DNA from 3 places in the Fictibacillus sp. WQ 8-8 genome. Region 3 is predicted to be linked to each of the others. Evidence: riboswitches for the same ligand, from Rfam matches in the RefSeq annotation. Region 3 holds a riboswitch; each other region holds the start of a gene.

Region 1 (5,775 bases), on a different contig from region 3:
GCATTATAATGCTTCCCGTCAGGCCAAATACTCTTCCTGTCATATGAACGGGTGTTAGTCTCTGAACGGCTGTATTGAAAGGGATGAAGATTAAACCTGCGCCTGAGGCAGCTAAGAAGGTTAGCGCAGGAGCCCAGATAAATGGGTGGGGAAGCTGGAGAGAAGCCAGATATCCCATGATCATAAAACCGCCTCCAAGCGAGAAGATACCGATCGTCATCGCCAGCCATGGAGATCTGATCTGCCATTTTGTCAAACATAGGCCGGTCACGAGAAAGCCAACTCCTGAGCAGGTGACCACTAAACCTACCAATGCCGGGCTGCCCGTCTCGAGTAATCGGATCAGAACGGAAAACTGGGCATCCGCCATCTGCAAGATCAACATGGAAACAAACATGAGACCAGTGCCAAACAAAATAAAGCGTACGGTTTTCATATATTGAAAGCCTTCTTTTAAATCTGATATAACAGATCCTTTTGTGCGTTTTTCTTTTACGTGAAGCGGTTTAACACCTGGAAGCACGAACAGCAGCAAAGCGGACAAGAGAAAGCTGGCTGAATCAAGAATAAAAACGCTGCTGATTCCAGCCGTGGTTACTAAAAATCCGCTGATGGCAGGACCGATAATCTTCGTCGCGTCCTGGATGACAGAGCTGATCGAAGCAGCCTGCTGCATATCGTCATCGGACACGATTTCTTTCAGCATGCCGCTTTTGGCGGGAGTAAAAAGAGAGGAGAAGATTCCCAGAAGAATGAGCAGAATGTACACATGCCAAGGCACAGATGCAACGATCAAACCAAGAATAATGATACAGCGGAAAAAATCAGAACAGACCATGATGGTTCTACGGTTCATGCGATCGGCGATCACGCCAGCAACCGGTCCAAGAACCGTCATGGGGAGTCCAAGTGAAATAATGACAAATGACATCTCCAGCGGTGAGGCGTTCCATTTAAAAGCCATCAATGAAAAAATAGCCATGATGCTAAGCCAGTCACCAAGATTGGAAATGACCTGTGCCGACATTAAAAACTTAAAAGATTTATTCTGCCTTAATGTATTACCTGCTTTCTTTTCCATGAGATCACTCCTCGGAATTAAAATGACACTTATGTCGTTATTATAAATGACACAAGTGTCGACTTCAACCTTTTTATGGAAAATAAAAAACCGCTTCGGCTGGGAAGCGGTTTGTAGGAGTTTTGGATGTAGCTTAGCAAAGCGGTCCTGCACTTTTAATTTCTGCTGGCACATTGTTGAATTTTTCGAAGTTTTCCTTGAACTTACCTGCAAGCTCTTTTGCTTTGCGGTCGTAATCTTCCGGGTTCTCCCAAGTCTTTTTCGGCTGAAGTACTTGATCAGGAACACCTGGGCAATGTACTGGTGTATGCAGTCCAAAAATAGGGTCGGTTATCGTCTCTACAGATTTTAATTCCCCTTGAAGGGCAGCCTGAACCATGGCTCTTGTGTAGGAAAGGTTCATGCGCTTGCCGGCACCATATTCTCCGCCTGACCATCCGGTATTCACCAGGTATACTTCTACTTCATGATGATCGATTTTTTCTCCGAGCATTTCGGCATATACAGTTGCTTCCAATGGAAGGAACGGCGCACCGAAGCATGTTGAGAAGGTCGCTTGAGGAGATGTGATTCCTCGTTCTGTTCCGGCAAGTTTGCTCGTGTAGCCGGAAAGGAAATGATACATGGCCTGTTCTTTTGTCAGTTTGCTGATCGGAGGCAATACGCCGAATGCATCAGCTGTCAGGAAGATGATCGTGTTCGGATGACCAGCAACACTTGGCTGGATAATATTCGGGATCGCCTGAATTGGATAGGCAGCCCTAGTATTTTCAGTCAACGTACCGTCACTATAATCACCTACGCGAGTTTCATGGTCAAGAACGACATTTTCGAGAACGCTTCCAAAACGGATCGCATTCCAGATCTGCGGTTCTTTTTCTTCAGAGAGGTTGATGCATTTTGCATAGCAGCCGCCTTCAATGTTAAAAACACCAGTATTAGCCCAGCCATGTTCGTCGTCACCGATCAATGAACGATGCGGATCAGCAGAGAGCGTAGTTTTCCCGGTACCGGATAATCCGAAGAACAGAGCTACATCGCCTTCCTGCCCGACATTTGCGGAGCAATGCATAGAAAGGATCCCTTTTTCAGGAAGAATGTAGTTCATTACTGAGAAGATGGACTTTTTAATTTCTCCTGCATATTCAGTTCCTCCGATCAATACGATACGCTTCTCAAATGATATAATAATGAAGGTTTCAGAATTGGTCCCGTCTACAGCAGGATCTGCTTGAAATCCTGGTGCAGATACCACGGTGAATCCCGCTTCGATTCCTTTTAGTTCTTCAGCTGTCGGACGGATGAACATTTGGTGGGCAAACAGGTTATGCCAAGCGAATTCATTAATCACCTGAATAGGCAGCCTGTACGCGTGGTCGGCACCAGCGAATCCTTTGAATACAAACAATTCCTCTTTTTGTCCTAAGTAATGAAGTACTTTTTTATAGAGCTGCTCAAATTTCTCTTCGTTAAAGGGCTTATTGATTTTGCCCCAGTTTATTTTATCTTGTGTGCTAGCTTCATCCACGATGAATTTGTCTTCGGGAGAACGTCCAGTATATTTTCCAGTAGTGGCCCTGAGAGCACCGGTTGAAGATAAAATGCCTTCATTTCGGAGCAGCGCCTTTTCAACAAGCATAGGTACAGGTAGATTTTCATGAGTAGCAGCGCTGGATAGAATGTCATCTAAAGTCGTCGTTAAATCAACCGTATTCATGTTCGCAAAACCATCCTTTTAAGAAATATATTTATCATTAATATCGTAAGTAAATTCGAAATTAGTATAACACATTGAAACAAATAATGTATACTATTTTATTTAGCAAATTGTAAATTGGTTCATAAATCAGGCTCTTTGTTTTTAAAAGCATAATCTTTCATTTATAATAGGTACTTAATTCCGTTTGAAGGATCGCCCAGACTCCCGCTGGAGAGGGAGAGTATAGCTTTTCAAGTTGACAGGTTTGTCGAACTGCGCTATTATATTTCGGGAACGGCTACTCTTATTCCGAGTAGGTGGAGGGACAGGCCCTATGAAACCCAGCAACCGACACTTCATCATCACATATGCATCTTGTGCAGTGAAGTGAAAAGGTGCTAACCTGCAAGGTGAAAAAACCTTGAAAATAAGAGGTGAAGGCGTAGACATAAGACCTTTTCCCTCGTGTATTTTAGGTCCAGGGAAAGGCTTTTTTTATGTCTTAAAACAGTTTGAACCTGAATATTTTACAAAACAAAGTATCCATATAGGAATGAGTACCGTATCTTATAAAAAAATTGCTCTATGCTTTCAATAGAGAAGGAGGATCTCAATTGTCTAAAAGTCGTCGTCTTTTTACATCTGAATCAGTTACGGAAGGGCATCCGGATAAAATTTGTGACCAAATTTCCGATGCGATCCTGGATGAAATCCTTGCAAACGACCCGAACGCACGTGTCGCTTGTGAAACATCCGTAACGACAGGCCTTGTGCTTGTTGCTGGTGAAATCACCACATCTACTTATGTTGATATTCCAAAAGTCGTTCGCGAAACGATCAAAGAAATCGGCTATGACCGTGCAAAATACGGTTTCGATTCTGAAACATGCGCAGTTCTTACATCCATTGATGAGCAGTCTGCGGATATCGCGATGGGTGTTGACCAAGCGCTTGAAGCTCGTGAAGGCTCAATGACTGATGAAGAAATCGAAGCGATCGGTGCTGGTGACCAAGGTCTTATGTTTGGTTATGCCAACAATGAAACACCTGAACTTATGCCGCTTCCGATCTCTTTGGCACACCGCCTGTCCCGCCGATTGGCTGAAGTGCGTAAAACCGAAGAAGTTCCTTACCTTCGTCCGGATGGTAAAACTCAAGTAACGGTGGAATATGATGAGGATGACAAACCGGTTCGTATCGATACGATTGTTATCTCCACTCAGCACCATCCAGAAATTACAATTGAGCAAATTCAAGCCGACATTAAAGAACAAGTCATCAAGCCTGTTGTTCCTGCAGAATTGATCGACGAAAACACAAAATACTTCATTAATCCGACTGGCCGTTTCGTTATCGGCGGACCACAAGGTGATGCTGGATTAACTGGCCGTAAGATCATTGTTGATACGTATGGCGGATATGCTCGCCACGGTGGTGGAGCATTCTCCGGTAAAGATGCAACTAAAGTTGACCGTTCTGCAGCGTACGCCGCTCGTTACGTAGCGAAAAACATCGTTGCTTCCGGACTTGCTGACAAAGTAGAAGTTCAGCTTGCATATGCAATCGGTGTAGCACAGCCTGTATCGATCGCTGTCAACACATTCGAAACAGGAAAAGTTTCTGAAGAAGTATTGGTTGATCTTGTGCGCCAAAACTTCGACCTTCGTCCTGCGGGAATCATTAAAATGCTTGACCTTCGCCGTCCAATCTACAAACAGACAGCGGCATACGGACACTTTGGCCGTACAGACGTTGAGCTTCCTTGGGAAAAAACAGATAAAGCAGAAGCACTTAAAGATCAAGCAAACGCATAATACATTGAAAAAACCGGCCTTTGGGCCGGTTTTTCTTTTGAAATAAAGTTATTTTGATCAAAATAGGCAATGATTGACCAGTTTTACTAGTAAAGAGACTACTTATTGAGTGAAATGATGGTGAGCCGACCCTTGATATGGAAATAACGAGGGTTTTGCAAGTAACAAAGTGAATTTCTTTATGTAAGTAGAGTTTTGAGAAGAACTTATTATCGATAAATCTTTTTTATTATCGATAAACAGAATATATTATCGAAAAACTAAATTTATTATTGAAATCGACTAGTTTATTATCGATTTGTTATTTTACGAATCGATTTAAGTGTTTATTTTTGAAAAGGTGCCAGGCACCGCTTTTTGACATATGTCAAAAGCCGGTGCCTGGCACCTTTACAATTAAATCCGGAGGTTTATGCTCAAAGGTTTTCATGAATACAGGAAGCTTGAAGATTGCTGCTGGAGCGATTCTTGGATTGAGATTCGGACTGATTTCTTGCACAATCATCAAACGGTTTTCCTGTGGTGCTTTTTTCATGTAACCCCTCCTAAATTTTATAAAAAGTAAGGAACGAGATAAACGTTGAGTAAAAACACGGAAAAGATTCCTGAGCTGATCCCGAGGATCATACCGGCGAGCACGTCGGTTGGGTAATGAAGGCCTAGATACATACGCGAGATGCCAACAGACAACCCGAGCGGAAGCAGTAAGGTAAGCAATCCTGGATGGATGAAAGCGAGCGGGATGATGACCGAAAAGATCGCGGTCGTATGTCCTGAAGGGAAAGAATGGTCTTTCAGCGGATTACTGAAGGTCTTGGTACCCGCGATCATCAGATAAGGGCGTTTCCGTGGATAGCATTTCTTTGAGATTGCAACAGGAATATGGCTGAGAATAAGAGACAGGATTCCTGCAGCAGCAAATTTCTTCAGATCGGCAGGAATGGTAAGCAGGAGAAGCAGTGTAGTTAGAATGGTGCACGTTGCTCCGCCAATGTGTGTGATCCCATTGAAATACTTATCCAGCAAACGGTGCTGCAGTCTGCCGTTCACCCATTTAAATACATCACATTCCTTTTCATAGATCCAGCCGGTTACTCTTGCCATGGAAGTCCTCCTTGCTTTATAACGATTTCCTTTTCAGATTACAAGAGGTTTATTGCCGCTGTTTAAAGGCAGTGTGA
Region 2 (5,775 bases), on a different contig from region 3:
GTTAATGATTGAAGCGGCCACATCAGGAAGCACCCGTGGTGTCTGGCCTGCAACTACTGGTTTAAGCTTCAAGTGTTTTTTGTTCTCCACCACTTTTTTCAGATCACCATTCCCATCAAAGTTCTTTTCCAGTTTGATTAGCCCGGCACTCTGCAGAAGAAGCAATGCACGGCCCATGTTCGTAGCTTCATTCGGCAAAGCAATGGTTGATCCAGCCGGGATATCCTTGATGTTCTTGTATTTTTTTGAGTAAACGCCCATAGGCGCAATGACGGTTGTTGCAATCGGTGCTAAATCCAATTTATGTTCTTTTTTAAACGAATTGAAGTAAGAGATGGTCTGAAACGCATTAGCGTCAATATCCCCGTCAGACAATGCCTGATTCGGACGGACATAATCGGAAAACTCTACGATTTCCAAATCAATGCCTTCTTTTTCTGCTTTTTTAGCGATATACTTCCACACGTCACTGTCAGATCCACTGATGCCCATCTTTACTTTTTCAAGGCCTTTTTTATCTCCGCCGCTGCACCCGCTCAAGAATGCCGACATTAAAACCCCGATGACTAAAATGATCAATGAATATTTTTTCATACGATTTTCCTTCTCCCTTTTCTCTTTTTATCTTCTTCTAATTTTTCTGGACAGTATATTTCCTGTGCTCTGCAAGCCTTGAACAAGGATGACGAGCAGAACGACGGTGACAATCATCACGTCTGTATCAAATCGCTGATAGCCGTAGGCAATGGCCAGATCGCCCAAGCCTCCTCCACCAACAGCCCCTGCCATCGCCGAAGCTCCGACCAGGCCGATCGTTGCGATCGTAAACGACAGGATCAGTGAACTGAATGCTTCCGGCAGCAGTATGCGAAAGATGGTCTGCCAAGGAGTAGCTCCCATGGCTTCTGCGGCCTCTACAATGCCCGGATCGATCTCAAGCAGGCTGTTTTCCACGAGCCTTGCGATATAGGGGCCGGCATATACAATCAATGGCACAATCGCGGCCGATGTCCCGATAGAGGTACCGACTACTAATCTTGTAAACGGGATAATCGCCACCATTAAGATGATGAACGGTATCGAACGCAGAACGTTTACAATCGCGTTCAAAACGTTAAAGACGGCCAGGTTTTCAAGAATGTGCCCCATCCTCGTGACTACGAGTACGACGCCAAGCGGAATGCCGATTACAGCCGAGAACAATAAGGAAAATCCAACCATCGTTAAGGTATCACCGGCCGCATTTAAAATGTCGACCCAAAATGTACTCCAATCAACTTGCATAAGGTGCAACCTCCCTTATTTCGACTTCACTCTGGTTCACGAAAAAGATCGCTCTTCTGATTTCCTGTTCGTCGCCGATCAATTGAACAACAAGGTTTCCGAAAGGGACGTCTTGAAGTTCTGTGACATGGCCGTATAGAACGCTGACGTCCACGTTGAATTTCTTGGCAATCTGTGACAGCAGCGGTTGTCCTGTGGATGCTCCGGTAAATACAATCCTGAAGATCTGATGATTCCTGTCCTGCTTCTTCAATAGGTCTTTAAGGGACTCAGGCAATTCATCCTGAAGAACTGAACTGACGAAGCGCCTTGCCGTCTCAGTCTGTGGCCTTGCAAATACATCAAAAACGCTCCCTTTCTCAATCACTTCTCCGTTCTCCATAACAGCGACGGAATCGCATATCTCACGAATGACGTTCATCTCATGCGTGATGATCAGAATCGTAATGTTGTATTCCTTATTGATTTTTTTCAGAAGCTTTAAAATACTGGAGGTCGTCTGCGGATCCAATGCCGATGTTGCTTCATCACACAATAGCACTTCCGGATCAGTGGAGAGCGCCCGGGCAATGCCTACCCGCTGTTTTTGTCCGCCGGAGAGCTGGTCGGGATATTTATGCCCGTGCTCGGACAAGCCAACAAATTCCAGCAGGTCGTTCACCTTCTCTTTAACGAATGATTTCTTCATGCCGAGAAGATAAAGCGGTGTCGCAATATTATCAAATACCGTTTTTGCGTTCAGCAGATTAAAATGCTGAAAAATCATACCGATATTTTTCCGTTTTTTTCTCAGTTCCTTCGGAGACAATCTTGCCATGTCCTCCTCTCCTACAAAGACGTGCCCTGATGTCGGCTTCTCCAAAAGATTCACACATCGCAGCAAGGAGCTCTTTCCTGCTCCGCTGTATCCGACAACACCGTAGATCTCTCCTTTTTTTATCTCAAAGCTCACATTGTTTAACGCTCTTACCTGGCTTTTGCCACTCTCATAAATTTTGGTTACCTCTTCAAATCGAATCAATGATGTGATCTCCTTTCTCGCTACTGTTAAAACATCAAAAAAAGCCTCTTCTTGAAAACAAGAAGAGGCCTGACGCATAGATGAGTGGCTGATCTCTTCTTATCTTCCAAGCGCTAATCGCTTGCCGGACTTGGCACAGTATTCCCATTAAACCGGGAACCCGCTGCCGAGGTTTCAAAGGGCCAATCCCTCCACCTCTCTGGATAAGAAACAAATATAATGTTCAATTAAATAAAAAAATCTCTTCTTAAAGAAAGAAGAGATGTTGTATCCATAAGGAAACGAGCTGCTCTTCTTATCTTCCAAGCCCTTAAAGGAACTTGCTGGAATTGGCACAGTGTTTTTCAAAAGAAAAACCCGCTGCCGAGGTATCACAGGGCCATATCCCTCCACCTCTCTGGATAAGAAACACGTTCATATTTACTTGATGTGACCTATCTTATACCATGATCTAAGTCGATGTCAAATCTTTTTTCGGAGTTCTCTGATCGGAATAAAAACACTGAAGCCATAAAAGCCAGCCACATTACTCCTCCGGCAACTCCAGCCAGTACATCCGTAATATAGTGAATGCCTAGATAAATTCTGCTCCAGCAAATAAATCCAAGGTGCACTGCCAATATACAAAATTTCGTTCTAACAAATTTTTTTGATAAGAGTGTAAAAAGACCATAAAGCGCTGTTGCATTCATCGCATGAGCACTCGGATATCCATACCTAATGTAAAAAGGTTTAGTGGATGGAGGCCGCTGCTTCCAATTCTTTCTCCAAACAGAGTTAATCAAACGGCATCCGATCAGGTTGGCTATTAATAAAAAAACAATGTTTCTCTTTCCTTTTTTCCTGTATCTGTATGCAGAATAAATAGTGGCAGGAATCAACAGAAATCCAGAACCAAGAAAAGAGTAACTTCTCAGAAAGAAATCCACGAAACCTCCGCCCCGTGCTGAAAATATAGCCAAGCTTCCCATTCCGTCAAGTTTCATCCAATGATCATCATTACGAAGCCTGTTCATTAGTCTTAAAGCTACAATACCCATTATCATAACGCCGCTTAGAATTGCCATATTCTCTTTTTTCATATCCGCCCTCACTTTAACTTGCTTTTATGTACATATCCTTTCATGTGGCGGACTATTTTATGCGTTCAGGCACCTATTAGAATTACTCTATTGTTAAAGTTTCACCGCATCTTTTTCTAAGAAAACCATAATGCTGCCCTGTTCTATTTTTTGCACATAACGCTCAGCGGTCCGTTCTGAAAGATCCAGGGACATGAGAACTTCTTTTAAATCATCCTCTGAATCCTCATTAAACATGGATGCAAATGGACCAGCAGCAAGCAGCGGACCAATACCGGGAACACCAAGGCCTGGCACCGCGATGGCTCCGCCGATACCAGTCAGAAAACCTGCAATGGTTCCATAGGCGGCTTCGTTTACATCTTCGTCCAGATGTTCTTCTGAAACATTCGTTTTATCGGCAACTCGATCCATCTTTCCATCATCTTTAGCAAGGATGGAGATGTCCTTTGCATTATATCCTTGATTCACCAGGGATTGTATACTTTCAACAGCTTCGTTCTCTGTTTCATACACTCCAATCACCATTTTGCTCATATGTATTGCCTCCTAATCAATGTCTGATTTTATTTACTAGTATTTACCCCAACCCTATATCTGTAAACAGGTGTCATCATAAGCATAAGAAAACTCCCCTCCAAATGCCGGGGAGTTTTAGATGGTTTCCTCTTTTAGGATAGACCGGCTCTTTGGAAAATATATTCCTTTTGATCCGCCTCTTCCCTTGTGTCTCCCAGTACGAGGCCCTGTATAAGCGTGCCGGCATCTTCATAAGGGCTTTCACTGCCATTATAGATCGACAGCGGAATGAAATATCTATCTTCAATCCCCCGTTTCACTTCATCATACAGGGGTTCTATACCGCCCTTGGATTCCCAGGAAACGAATTTGATTACCTTTTTACCGAGCTGTTCATCAACACTGTCTCTCATAAGAAGTGCGGCGGTAGAACCGTTGACTCTATAATTTAAATCAAAGGCTATTTTCCTTCCATCAGCCGTTACCGCAATGTCAAATCCTGCAATCCCTTTATAGCCTCTTTTACAGCCTTCTTCCATAATTCTTCTCCCGACCTTGATGACCTCATCATCGGGTTCTGACTCTTTATCGACCCAGTTTCCTTTATATTTTCCGTCTTCCGTAATATTTTGGACCGTACTGCCCAGATAAATCAGACGGTCATCTGCTGTACAGGCAAACTGAACGCAATAATTGTGCTCGATCTCCAAGTACTCTTCTATGACAATTCCTTCACAGGAGGCGAAAAAGTTTGCTGCCCTGTCAATGTCCTCCTGATTTTTGCAGATAAATACATCAAAACCTGCCGCATTTGCCTCATTTGTCGCTGCCTTAACCACACATGGAAATGGGAAGGTTTCTAATTGATCATGAAGTTCCGCAGCTGTTGTTGATTTTCGTTTCGGAGCATGTCCAGAAGGAACCAGCTCTTCTAAATTCGCTTTATTGTTTAAATACTGAACAAGGCGCGGATCGATCCAATAATTTTCTGATGACATTTCTTCTTCTGGGTGAATATGCTGAACTACCATCTTCTTCTGCTCTTTTTCTAAGCGGCCGAAAATGTTTCGATAATCCGCCTCTGTCGAATATTCGTGAACAGGAAAACGAAGCAGGAGACCCGCCCGTTCATACAGCTCCGTTGCTTTTTTGGTAGTTACCGACCGGTTGCAGATGACCGGCATGCTTCCCAATACCGCAAACTGGCTTCCCGTCAGAAGATCAAGCTTTACTGGACAATCGGGAATCCACTTATTATGAGCGAATGAAGGCCTCGGATTAAAAATGAGATCCGGACCGTAAATTTCAGAAAATGTATAACGCGGAACAATTGCTGGTTTACTTATCTGCATGGATTGTACCTCCTGAACATGCTTTGATTACAGGATAAATACCTTTTTTAGCTTACCCTTAAACCAGCAGCCTTATCATTTAGCAAGCAATGTTTTCCATTTGCCCTATTCTGTTTGAAGCTGATGTATACTAGGGAAATGGCAAAAGAAGTAAGCTGCCATGGAGGAAATTATGAAGAAATCGCTGCAAAATCTGTTCCCGCTGCTTTCTTTAGGATTATTGCCGATTTGCTCCTTGATCTATGATTGGGTCAATCACCCCGGGAGCGAAGTGCATAACCTAGCTACAACAGTTGACAGGAACATACCATTCTCTGCGGTTTTTATTATCCCTTACCTATTGTGGACCTTATATATTTACGGAACCTTGATTTATTTCTATTTCAAAGATAAGAAGACGTACTTCAAGACACTGTTTGTTTACATTGCAGGCCTGCTGGTCTGCTATACGGTATACAGCCTTTTTCAGACCACCGTTCCTAGGCCGCTCGTTGCTGGCTCTTCATTCTTGGAATCT
Region 3 (5,775 bases):
AATATACCTGCAAAAATTAAGCTCCACATCCAAAGTTCGGAATGAGGGAACCATCTCTGCATTAAAGCTGAAGCTGAGAAAAATTCCAGGGCTACGGTAACCGCCCATCCTAGCCAGTAGAGCCATCCGACGGCAAAACCTGTTCCAGGCCCGATAAATTTAGTCGTATATGTTTGGAAAGAACCGGATACAGGCATAGCAACTGAAAGCTCACCAAGACAGAGCATCGTCAAGTACATGATAAATCCGCCAACGAGATAAGAAATCACCGCGCCTGCCGGACCGGCATCATGAATGGTCATCCCCGAACCGAGAAAGAATCCGGTTCCGATTACACCACCCAGGGAGATCATAAATAAATGCCGTGCTTTCATGCCTCGCTTGAGACCTTGATCATTTTGATTCGTAATCATCTGTTCACCTCTGTTGTTGTTATGTATGCGTTTTCATTAAGTATTCATAATTTTATCATTTTTTGTCGAAGAAGCCAAAAACAATTTTTTCTAATTTTTTTGATAACTCAATAGATAGTCATTCAACGCTTTCCCAATAAGCGCCAGGGCTTGTCTTCCTTCTGCTTCACTCGGTAAATTTTTCGTTAGAACCGCTGCAAACAGCTTTTCTCTCTTAAACGTGAAAATGCCTGCGTCGTGCTCTACTCCGTCCAATTCTCCGGTTTTATTCGCGATGGTTATCTTTTCTTCATCCATATAGGCGGGAAGCTTATAGCGAAACTGCTGATTTTGAAGAATATGAAGTATGGTTTGGCTGCTCTTGTCCTTTAACCTGCCTCCCCTGTCAATCTCCTTCAGCTGAAGAATAACATCTCTTGCGGAAGTATAGTTGTTCTTTCCTTGCTTAACAGCTTCGAAATCCATCAGCTTGCGTTGGAGCACTGTCTGGCTGCAGCCCAATTCAGCCAGGAGATCATTAATTCTCTCCATGCCTGTTTTTTCAATCATAATGTTGGCTGCCATGTTATCAGAAACAGTGATCATCAACGTGAGTATATCTGCTACAGTAACAGCTGATTCATCAGAAAAAAGCTGGAGAACCCCGGCACCGCCAACCCTTACCTCCTGTTTTAATGAAATACGGGAAGCGAGATCGATTTGACCTGCTTCTGTCTGCCGAAAGGCTTCAATTAAAATGGGTATCTTGATAAGGCTTGCGGCTGGGAATACCTCATCTGCCTGAAACTCAATGTGGCCATCCTCCGTTTCAATCCAGTAAGCATAATCTCCATTTTGGCCGCTAATAATGTCGTTTACCCTGTTATTCAGTTCATTTAACTTCATTACGTGCTCCTTTCTAGTACGTGCATTGCATTTTATCTGTATTTTGCAGAAATCGGATCGTATTTCATTGAGATTGGATTGTATTTCTTTGAGATTGGATCGTATTTTCACGAGATCGGCGCGTATTCTTTCAGATCCGATGGCAACTCCTTAAAGATTATTCTCCACCACTACCACTAGGCTTCTTTTTTAGGGCAAAGAACTCCTTCTCGGACAAAGAAAAAGAGCGCTACCATTAAGCGCTCCTTCATTATTTCTGCTGATCGTCCTGTCCTTCGCTTTGACCCATATCATTTTCGTCGTTGTCTTCGTTGAAGTTGATCATATACGCGCAGGCATCTGAGCAGTCACCGAACGCCACAACCGCCCCTACCGATTTGGTATTGGCTGTATGGCTGTTCTGGACGGTACTTCCAATATCGATGTTTCCATTTTGAGTCACACCATTTGTGATGATTTTTCCTATTCTGAAAGAAAAACGCAAATCTGTTCCATCCTTTTCGCTCTTTACCTACAGTGTATGGCTTGAACAAAAAGCTGATTGGACAGACTCCCTCTTTCGGTAAAAACAGGCGGGTGAACGTTAAGGCTGGGCAGTGACTGGAGCGGACGGGTTCGCTACCTGGCCTTGGTCGGAGACATCCGGATCGATGTTGCTGTTCACCATGAATCCGGTAGAAGGAGAAAAGTCTCCAAGAGAGATCGTAGAACCAACTGACTTTGTATTGGCTGTATGGCTGTTATGGACGGTCGGGCCGATATCGATATTACCGTTCATGGTCACACCATTCGTTTTGATATTAAAAATATTAAACAAATATGGCATGAAGTGACCCCCCTTCTTCTTTTATTGCTCCATTTCATTAAGGCTGGTTTGCAACCGAAGTATCTGCATTTCCGTATTCATTTTGATCATTAACATCCGGATCAAAGACCATGTTTTTCATCATGGCTTCTGCTGGTGAATGATCTCCTACAGAACTATTGTCGCCTGTAGATTTTGTATTTGCTGTATGGCTATTATGAAAGGTTGATCCCAGATTCAATGAACTGTTGCTCGCCAGACTATTTATCTTCAGATAGTAAATATTAACCATGCACCCCATTGCTATCTCCACCTTTAAAAGTGTTAGTGTAGTGTATGATAAATGTCCCTTAAAGGTGAAAAACGGGAATCAGGCTATTGCGGCTGCTCCTTTCCACTTTTCCACCATGTCTCCCCGAGCAACAGTACCTTAAGCCTGTGATCTTTCAGTTCTTTTCTTCCCCATTCTTTATGCAAACGCTCCAAGGCTTCAGGCCCTGTATCATCCGCCAGCCTGTAAGCTCCGTAATGCATTGGAATACAGTAGGCTCCCTTTGTTTCCTGAAAAGCTTTCACAGCATCTTCAGGATTAATATGCGATATTTTCATAAACCACTCCGGTTCATAAGCCCCTATCGGCATAAGAACGGTATCGAGTTCAAATTGATCTCCAATCTCCTTAAAGCCTCTGAAATACCCGGTATCTCCTGCAAAACCTGTCTTCATGTCTTGAATGACCCATCCTCCCCAGTGAGAAGTATTCATATCAAATGCCGTCCTCCTGGTCCAATGCTGAGCAGGGACGAACGTGAGCGACAGCCCCTTTTCAGTAAATTTATCCCACCAATTGGCTTCGAATACCTTCTCATATCCTTTTTTCTGAAACATTGATTTCAAACCTGCTGGCACGTAAAAGGAAATATCTCCTGTCAGATTTTTAATACTTGGAAAGTCAAGGTGGTCGTAGTGGCCATGGGAGATGAGGACGAGATCGATCTCTGGCAGGTGGCTGATGGGAATTCCGGGATCAGTCAGCCGCTTTTGCAGCCCCATCTTTTTTGCCCAGACAGGATCGGTCAGAATATTGCATCCGCCCATCTGAATGAGAAAAGTAGAATGGCCGATCCATGTGATGGAATGATGCTGCCGGTTTTCTTTTAATCTGCTGATCTCCTTTTTCGGGCTTTGCGGAATCTGCTGAGCTAAATCTTTTTTGTTGCCGCGCCTTTCTCTTCTCCACCGCAGCAAATCTTTAAATGTATGTGTGTTTTGTATCCCGTCAAGGTTGGTATACTTATTCTTCATTTATAGGAGTCCCCCTGTGATAAAAACTCAACCATTTTTTTCATTTGAAAAAGCTATTGAAATCTTCCAACAATTATTGTAAGGTATAGAGAATTAATTTTATAGCGATTTGGTTTCTTATCCAGAGAGGTTAAGGGAATGGCCCGTTGACACCTCAGCAACCTTCAGCTCTGCAGCTGAAAAGGTGCTAAGTCCAACAAGTTCGAATCGAACTTGGAAGATAAGAAGAATGACCTCGAACTTTCAAAGTCTTCTTCTTTAAGAAGGCTTTTTTTATTTTATTGGGCCGCTGGAAGATACCGAACTAACGGGAGGACCGCATAATGGGATTATTGAAAGATCTTGAAGACAAAATCTTGATTGCCGATGGGGCAATGGGAACACTTCTCTACTCGTATGGAACGGATTGCTGTTTTGAGCAGCTGAATCTGACGCACCCTGATCAGATTCAGTCCATCCACCAGGCTTACATACAGGCCGGTGCAGATGTCATTCAGACCAATACGTACAGCGCCAACTATATTAAACTGCAAAGATATGGATTGGAGGAGCAAGTCAAAGAGCTGAATAGTGCGGCTGTAAGACTTGCAAAAAAAGCAGCTGCCAATGAAGCGTATGTACTGGGAACCATCGGAGGAATCCGTGGAACGGGCCCAAGCTCACTTACGATTGAAGAAATAAAGAGAAGCTTTAGGGAACAGCTCTACTGTCTTCTGTTGGAAGGAGTGGATGGCCTTCTTCTTGAGACCTTTTACGATTTGGAAGAATTGGAAACCGTTCTTGAAATTGCACGCAGCCAGACCAGCATTCCGATCATCTCGCAGATTTCTTTGCAGGAAGTCGGTATTCTAAACGACAGAACACCCATCAATACAGCGATTAGACGCCTTGAAGATTTAGGAGCGGATGTCGTAGGGCTGAATTGCCGTCTTGGGCCCTTTCATATGATCAAGACACTTGAGGAAGTGGAAATTCCCAAGCATGCCTATCTTTCCTCTTATCCGAATGCAAGTCTTCCTTCCTATTTGGACGGAAAATTTCAGTATGAAGGGGATGCGGAGTATTTCAAGAACAGTGCTTCACTTTTCAGAAACCAAGGCATCCGCCTGCTCGGAGGCTGCTGCGGAACAACTCCTGCTCATATTGAGGCTTTCGCTGAAGAGCTTCATGGACTGAAGCCTGTTACCGAAAAGGAAGTCAGACAGCGCCCAGAGCCTATTGCCGTTGTTGAAACGAGGCAGCAACCTGGGATTTCCCTGCCTGATATTCTAAAAGAAAGGCGATCGGTCATTGTTGAGCTTGATCCTCCCCGCAAGCTTGATACCTCCCGTTTTTTTGAAGGAGCAAAGGCATTGAAAGAAGCCGGGGCAGATGCCATTACGCTTGCAGACAACTCGTTGGCATCACCAAGAATCTGCAATACCTCCCTATCTTCTTTGGCTAAGGCACGGACTGGAGTCCAGCCGATCGTTCATCTCGCTTGCCGAGACCGGAATATTATCGGTCTGCAGTCTCATCTCATGGGGCTGCATACACTCGGACTTCACGATATTTTGGCAATTACCGGGGATCCGGCAAAGGTAGGCGATTTTCCGGGAGCTTCAAGCGTCTATGATGTTACCTCCATAGAACTGATCAAAATGATCAAACAGTTTAACGAAGGGGTTTCACTTTCCGGAAAAGACTTGGGACAAAAAACGCAATTTACCGTCGGTGCCGCCTTTAATCCAAATGTGAAGTCACTGGAAAGAGCGGTTCAGAGGGCAGAGAAAAAAATAGAAAGCGGCGCGGACTACTTTATCAGCCAGCCGGTGTACTCTGAAGAGAAACTGCTGGAGTTCCACGAAGCTGTAAAAGATCTGCCGGTTCCTTTCTACGTTGGGATTATGCCGCTCACCTCAAGCCGCAATGCTGACTTTCTTCATTATGAGGTGCCGGGCATCAAACTGACAGACGACGTGCGTGACCGTATGGCGAAGTTTAAAGACGACCCAGTTTCCGCAGCAAGGGAAGGCCTTGCCATCTCAAAATCTCTGATAGATGCCGCTTCTGAACTGTTTAATGGCCTCTATCTGATCACTCCATTCATGCGATATGAATTGACGGCTGAACTGACGGAGTATGCCTACGAAATTGACCGCAAAAAAACAAGGAGGATTCAGAATGTCTAATCAAACCCTTCAACAACAGCTTAAGAATAAAATACTGATCATGGACGGGGCAATGGGCACCATCCTCCAGCAAGCCAATCTGACTGCCGAAGACTTTGGCGGCGAAGACCTGGACGGCTGCAATGAAAACCTGAACTTTACCCGTCCTGATGTAATTCTGGATGTCCATTTGCAATATTTAGAAGCAGGTGCTGAT

Evidence for each region. A riboswitch is a leader RNA that binds a small molecule or an ion and turns the genes downstream of it on or off. The one in region 3 is predicted to bind S-adenosylmethionine.
Region 1: linked by a shared signal. The riboswitch ahead of metK (methionine adenosyltransferase) and the one ahead of M1K46_RS17860 (bifunctional homocysteine S-methyltransferase/methylenetetrahydrofolate reductase) in region 3 are both predicted to bind S-adenosylmethionine.
Region 2: linked by a shared signal. The riboswitch ahead of M1K46_RS14485 (methionine ABC transporter ATP-binding protein) and the one ahead of M1K46_RS17860 (bifunctional homocysteine S-methyltransferase/methylenetetrahydrofolate reductase) in region 3 are both predicted to bind S-adenosylmethionine.

Annotation. Positions count from the first base shown of each region.
Region 1 covers NZ_JAMXKG010000005.1:312,918-318,692, reverse strand. Annotated here, with positions in the region: gene M1K46_RS13485 (MFS transporter) at 1-1,081, opposite strand, end outside; gene pckA (phosphoenolpyruvate carboxykinase (ATP)) at 1,215-2,798, opposite strand; SAM riboswitch class I at 3,082-3,214, shown strand; gene metK (methionine adenosyltransferase) at 3,395-4,594, shown strand; gene M1K46_RS13470 (hypothetical protein) at 4,962-5,129, opposite strand; gene M1K46_RS13465 (phosphatase PAP2 family protein) at 5,147-5,698, opposite strand.
Region 2 covers NZ_JAMXKG010000006.1:59,265-65,039, forward strand. Annotated here, with positions in the region: gene M1K46_RS14475 (MetQ/NlpA family ABC transporter substrate-binding protein) at 1-594, opposite strand, end outside; gene M1K46_RS14480 (methionine ABC transporter permease) at 622-1,284, opposite strand; gene M1K46_RS14485 (methionine ABC transporter ATP-binding protein) at 1,274-2,305, opposite strand; SAM riboswitch class I at 2,402-2,515, opposite strand; SAM riboswitch class I at 2,598-2,713, opposite strand; gene M1K46_RS14490 (phosphatase PAP2 family protein) at 2,740-3,387, opposite strand; gene M1K46_RS14495 (general stress protein) at 3,481-3,924, opposite strand; gene M1K46_RS14500 (ATP-grasp domain-containing protein) at 4,059-5,258, opposite strand; gene M1K46_RS14505 (phosphatase PAP2 family protein) at 5,431-5,775, shown strand, end outside.
Region 3 covers NZ_JAMXKG010000008.1:86,659-92,433, forward strand. Annotated here, with positions in the region: gene M1K46_RS17830 (amino acid permease) at 1-413, opposite strand, end outside; gene M1K46_RS17835 (serine hydrolase) at 504-1,298, opposite strand; gene M1K46_RS17840 (spore germination protein) at 1,549-1,782, opposite strand; gene M1K46_RS17845 (spore germination protein) at 1,882-2,124, opposite strand; gene M1K46_RS17850 (spore germination protein) at 2,162-2,404, opposite strand; gene M1K46_RS17855 (MBL fold metallo-hydrolase) at 2,479-3,408, opposite strand; SAM riboswitch class I at 3,523-3,635, shown strand; gene M1K46_RS17860 (bifunctional homocysteine S-methyltransferase/methylenetetrahydrofolate reductase) at 3,732-5,579, shown strand; gene metH (methionine synthase) at 5,572-5,775, shown strand, end outside.